2 regions of the Lysinibacillus sp. FW12 genome follow, and region 2 is predicted to be linked to the other one. Evidence: predicted binding sites of a transcription regulator. Region 2 holds the regulator's gene; the other holds the start of a gene.
What was found. The regulator CtsR, encoded in region 2, represses protease genes until heat stress. The targets are predictions, from matches to a motif close to ATGGTCAATAAAGGTCAAACA.
Positions count from the first base shown of each region.

Region 1 (3,217 bases), 680 kb from region 2:
GCGATTGGCTGACTTTCAAAAGCCATAATATTTGTACTTGCTTCACCTTGTAACTTTTTCGCTGCCATATGACCAGTAGCATTAATTTGAACGGATACCTTTTTATCTTTTAGTTCTTCTAATGACTTAATCTTTGAATCTTCTTTCACAACGATTAGTAATTGAGATTCATAGTATGGTTCTGTAAAATCAAATGATTCTTTACGCTCTTCCGTGATTGTGATCCCAGAAGCACCGATATCTGTTTCGCCATTTTTAATTGTTTGGAAAACAGGCTCCCAACCAATATTATTCCATTCAACCTCAAAATCCATTTCATCCGCAATAGCTTGTAAAATATCGACATCAATCCCTACAATTTTCCCTGAATCGTCAACAGATTCAAATGGTGCAAAAGTAGCCTCTGTACCTACTTTATATACTTTCTTCCCATCTCCGCCATCTTCTGAAGGTGTACTACCTGAGGATGCATCATCTTTTGTTCCGCAACCTGCAAGTGCTAATGTTAAAGCTGCTATCATCATCAATAACATCCATCCTGTTTTTTTCATTGTTTTTCCCCCTGTTTCGATAATATTCCGAAATGCGTATTATTTTTCGCAATTCGGAAATGTTAGACTATTAGGTCAATTATATTAACATTATAGTAATTAGACAACAACTTTTCACATAAAACTAAATATTTTTTCATATAAATTTATATTAAATGCATATAATTAGATAAAATATGTATAAATAACAAGAAATCAAACCTAAAACTAATATATATACAATATAAACGATGCCAATTTTCGATAAATTTTGGCAAAAAAAAGAATCCCCTCAGAAAGGATTCTTTTTTTGACTATGACTAGTCCACGTACAGTATGTTCACTAAAAAATAATTTGGAGTTGTTGCTTTTTTGAAGGTTTGAAAGGAACAAATAGGGGAATAATGCCAACTAGGACAGTATTCCCTTACTTTTTCCTCTCTATCTCCACTAAGCAGGCTGCTAAACTACTTATTAGGAGACGAGCTATAACAAGTATATCTATAATCAGTAAAATGGCGCCCTCGGAGGGAATCGAACCCCCAGTGCAAGAACCGGAATCTTACGTGTTATCCATTACACCACGAGGGCAAAAGCACAAAAAAAAAGTACTCACTCTAGGCTTACGAAAAGCATGATGTAGATAATCCTCATTTTTGAAGCATACCTGCAAAATAGTGTCCTGTACTTTAAACTTATAACCTTAACTATTATACAAACGTATCTCACAAAATACAACCATAGAATGCAAAAACAATATATTTTTTTTAATTTCACTTTAGCAGGGTTAATATTTGACCTTCCCTGACTATAATGTGTATGATAAGGATACAGCTGAAATAACAATGGAAATTTCAGCAAAGGTATTCGAATTTAGTTTTTTAAGGAGGATTTAACATGAATTTAATTCCTACAGTTATTGAACAAACAAGTCGTGGTGAACGTGCATACGATATTTACTCACGTCTGCTTAAAGACCGTATTATCCTTTTAGGAAGTGCTATTGATGACAATGTAGCTAACTCTATTGTCGCACAGCTTCTTTTCCTACAAGCAGAAGATCCAGATAAAGATATCTCTCTTTACATCAATTCACCAGGTGGATCAATTACGGCTGGTATGGCTATCTACGACACAATGCAAATTATTAAGCCACAGGTTCAAACAATTTGTATTGGTATGGCTGCGTCAATGGGAGCATTCTTACTTGCTGCTGGGGAACCTGGTAAACGTTTTGCATTACCAAATGCAGAAGTCATGATTCACCAACCACTAGGTGGTGCACAAGGTCAAGCGACGGAAATTGAAATTGCTGCTAAACGTATTTTATTCTTACGTGAAAAATTAAACGGCATTTTATCTGAACGCACTGGTCAACCACTTGAAGTCATTGCAAGAGACACAGATCGTGATAACTTCATGACTGCTGAGCGAGCTAAAGAATACGGTTTAATCGACCATATTATGCATCGTAGCGATAATAAATAAAAAACAGAAGGCATCACAGATTTGCTCTGTGATGCCTTTATTGTGTTGAAAAATAAATTTTTTTGTGAAAGGTGATAATGTTCTCCCTACTCATTTTAAGCGTTACTCCTAGAGGATCAACGTCACAAATGAGATAAGGAGCGAACGTACCCTCTGGGGAAAGGACGCGGGCGGAACGGAACATTTATTCAACAACATGAAGGCACCACAGAATTGCTCTGTGGTGCCTTTATGTTCGATAATATTACAAATGTTTAATCTTCTTTTTCGATAAGTGTTGCCAATGCTGTAACCGCTTGCTCGGCATCGTTGCCTTCACTGCTTAAAGTAACTTCGGTACCTTTAGCGACAGCTAGACTCATGACACCCATAATGGATTTCGCATTTACTTTTTTCTCATCTTTTTCTAGAAAGATATCAGCACTAAAACGATTTGCTTCTTGCACAAATAGTGCTGCTTGTCTAGCTTGTAGTCCTAATTTTAATTTGACCTGGACTCTTCTCTCAATCATTCTCAAAACTCCCCTTCACTACCGTTCATCTATTAGTTTTATCTTACCTTACTTACTAGCAAAAGAACAATAAGCGATTACGCATGACATTCATACCTGAAAAGTATGAAAACTTAACCACCTATTTTTTCACCGCGTCTTAATGCTTCCGCAATTTCGTCAATTTTTCTTAATCGATGGTTAACGCCTGATTTACTAACCGTTCCACTGGAAACCATTTCACCAAGCTCTTTTAACGTAACATCTTGGTATTCTACACGTAGACGTGCTATTTCACGAAGCTTCTCTGGCAGTTGATCAAGGCCAATCGAATTTTCAATAAATCGAATATTCTCCACTTGCCGTAATGCTGCACCTATGGTCTTATTTAAATTGGCTGTTTCACAGTTTACAATACGGTTGACACTATTGCGCATATCTCGCAATATCCGAACATCTTCAAACTTCATCATAGCCTGGTGGGCACCAACAATATTAAGGAAATCTGAAATTTTTTCTGCTTCCTTTAAATACGTCACAAAACCTTTTTTCCGTTCAATTGTTTTAGCATTGAGCTCAAATTCATTCATTAAATCCATTAATGCTTCACCATGCTCTTTATATAAAGAATATATCTCTAAATGATAGGCTGATGTTTCTGGATTATTGACAGAACCTCCTGCTAAAAATGCACCTCTTAAATACGCT
Region 1 is NZ_CP139094.1:929,586-932,802, reverse strand. It holds gene SJW71_RS04800 (basic amino acid ABC transporter substrate-binding protein) at 1-551, opposite strand, end outside; tRNA gene SJW71_RS04795 (tRNA-Arg) at 1,047-1,121, opposite strand; gene clpP (ATP-dependent Clp endopeptidase proteolytic subunit ClpP) at 1,428-2,018, shown strand; gene SJW71_RS04785 (HPr family phosphocarrier protein) at 2,273-2,530, opposite strand; gene whiA (DNA-binding protein WhiA) at 2,644-3,217, opposite strand, start outside.
Region 1: the regulator CtsR is predicted to act here: its motif matches at 1,322-1,342, upstream of clpP (ATP-dependent Clp endopeptidase proteolytic subunit ClpP).

Region 2 (3,217 bases):
CCATCCACCAAACAAAGTAGTGGCAAAAAATCTACTAGGTTTTATAAAACCCGCTTTCTGTAACAATGTCACAATATCTTCTTCTCGCATAAAGGAAAGGGAGCGAATGGATTTTTCCATTTCTGCTACATCGGATACCGAAAGCTTTGTATGTTGTAACCAATAGGAACGCCATAAATCAAATTGAAGCTCTGTTTCGATCGAACCGGGTTCACCATATTTTGAGACAATGACAAAGGGGGCACCGGGTTTTAAATGTTTTGCTATTTCTTTCAATGTCGATAGCTTATCCTCATAATCCTGAATAAAATGAAGGACGAGTACTAGGCTGGCTGCATCATAATTTTCAGTAGATAACTGAGTATCTAGTATTGTTCCTTGATGGTATGACATCCTATTGGTTAGTGATTTTAAACGTTCTTTAGCTATTTTGAGCATGGATTCTGAGGGATCAATGCCAGTAAATGACCAAAAGGGTCTGCCTTCTGCAAGTTGTAAAATCTCGTTGCCGCTTCCTGAACCTACGATTAATATCTCAGCCTTTTCAGGCAATGTAGAATGATAAAAGGTTTGTATTAAACGAAGCATTGCATCATAGCTTGGTAAAGTACGACGAATACCTTTTTCATATTCATTTGCTAAAGTATTGTTAAATTCCATCATGCATCACTGCCTTCCAAAAAAATTTTTAAAAATCCAATTCAATGTGAAACTATTACGGGTATAGTTCCGTAAATAGAAGTACATAAAACATAAACAAAGGATAAGAAAGGGTTGATATATATGGAGAGTAAATGGTCTAAAGTAATCATACACGCTAGTGCATTTTTTGCGCCATGGTTAGTACCCATTATTTTCTTCTTAATTAGTTCTGATGAGGAAGTGAAAGCAATTTCCATTCAAGCATTGCTATTCCAAATCGTTATGGGAGTTTTAATTGCTATTTCTGTTGTTTTAAGCTTTGTCCTTATTGGATTACCGTTTTTACTTATTTTCGGCATTATGCTATTTGTTGTACCGATTATCGGTATCGTTAAAGCACTGTCTGATGAACCTTGGCGTTATCCAATAGTTGGACGTTGGGTATAAATTTTATAAACGCAAGTATATGCTAGTTGCATATGCTTGCGTTTTTTCTATGGCTAATAAGGGTACATTAAGTGTATGAGGAAATAGAAAACCGAACAGATATGATAAAAAAAGAGCTAGTTTCAAGAGCATAAAATAGCCAATTTCAGTACTTTTCATTTTCTATGGGCGAAATCATTGCAATTATTTTCAAGCGTTTTGTATAATATACTCAAAGAAAGTCAAAGATAGTCAAAGTCAGTGAAGCAAGCGAGGTGTATTCCTAAAATGCGTAATATATCAGACATCATAGAAGGTTACTTAAAGCAAGTACTTGAATTAGGTGGAGAAGGGCATATTGAAATTAAACGTAGTGAGATTGCTGATAAATTTCAATGTGTCCCATCACAAATAAATTATGTCATTAATACAAGATTTACTGCCGAGCGAGGTTACCTTGTTGAGAGCAAACGTGGTGGTGGTGGATACATTCGAATTTTACGTGTCCGCGCGAATTCACAGATTGATTTAATCGATGATGTTCTCAGGCAAATTGAAGGTGGAGCCTCACAAACGATGGCAGAGGATTTAATATATCGGCTTATCGATGAGCAGGTAATTTCAAAACGAGAAGCGAAATTAATGTTAGCAGCAATTGATCGCTCAACGATCGATTTACATCTCCCTCTAAGAGATACCATTCGATCAAAAATATTGCGAGCGATGCTGACAACAATCAAATATGAACAGCAAAAATAGTGAGGTGATGGGAATGATATGCGAACATTGTAAACAACGTAATGCAACAGTTACAGTAACACAAGTTCAAAATGGGCAAAAGGTGGAGCACCATTATTGTGACGTCTGCGCCTCACAGTTCCATCCATTTCATGCAGAATTTAAACAAGAGCCAGTTTCTATACAACAGTTATTATCAAACTGGTTTGGCTCACCAACGTGGCAAAAGGTTGGAGAAAAACAACAAGTACAACCACAACAGCAAACATGCCCACAATGTGGATTTTCGTATAAACAATTTTTAAAAGAAGGGAAATTTGGATGCCCAAGCTGTTATGACACATTTAGTGAGCATTTACCAAAGCTCTTTAATCGCATCCAGGCAGGACCCCAACACATCGGAAAAATGCCTGGCGCTCGCAGTAATGTGTATGTAATTAAAAAGCAAATTGAGGATATTCGTAAGCGTATGAAATCGGCTGTTGATGAAGAACAATTTGAAGAGGCGGCTAAGCTTCGAGATGAAGTCAAAGAGTTAGAGAAGCAGCTGCAATTTGAAGGTGGTGATGTGACATGATGATTGAATCATTTTTAGAGCGTGCGACGCCATCTTGGATGCATATCGAGGATGATTATTCAGATATTGTCATTAGTACACGTATTCGCCTTGCTCGAAATTTAGATGGTTATCGTTTTCCGCTGGCATTCTCAGAGAATGAAGCATTGCAAGTGGAGCAGGCAGTTACACATGCAGTAAGTGATAGCCCAACGCTTCAAAATGATTATGCTTATTTTGCTATAAAGGATTTAACACCTTTGCAGCGTCAAATTCTTGTCGAAAAGCACTTAATTAGTCCGCAATTAGCTAAAAAAGAACAAGTGGGCTCTATCCTACTTTCTGAAGATGAATCCGTTAGCATTATGGTGAATGAAGAAGATCATTTGCGCATTCAATGTATGACAGCAAGTTTTCAACTTCAAAGTGCTTATGAACAAGCAAATAAAATTGATCGTATTCTAGAGAAGGTATTACCTTACGCCTTCCGAGATACATTTGGCTATTTAACAAGTTGTCCGACGAATATTGGTACGGGTCTCCGAGCATCCGTCATGATGCATTTACCTGCCCTAACCTTAACGGGACAAATGAATCAAATTATTAATGCTATGACACGCTTAGGCATGACTGTAAGAGGTATATACGGAGAAGGCAGCGAAAATTTAGGCAATGTTTATCAAGTGTCTAACCAAATTACTCTTGGTAAGACAGAAGAGGACATTTTAGCAGATATCCAAAGTGTCGCTGAAAAGATTATTCAGAAAGAACGACATGCAAGAAGTAAATTGATGGAAAAAGCGGAGCTTGCTCTAGAAGATAGAGTATATCGAGCTTTAGGTACTCTAACTCATG
Region 2 is NZ_CP139094.1:253,268-256,484, forward strand. It holds gene SJW71_RS01280 (class I SAM-dependent methyltransferase) at 1-663, opposite strand, end outside; gene SJW71_RS01285 (DUF4870 domain-containing protein) at 784-1,089, shown strand; gene SJW71_RS01290 (CtsR family transcriptional regulator) at 1,357-1,827, shown strand; gene SJW71_RS01295 (UvrB/UvrC motif-containing protein) at 1,841-2,383, shown strand; gene SJW71_RS01300 (protein arginine kinase) at 2,380-3,217, shown strand, end outside.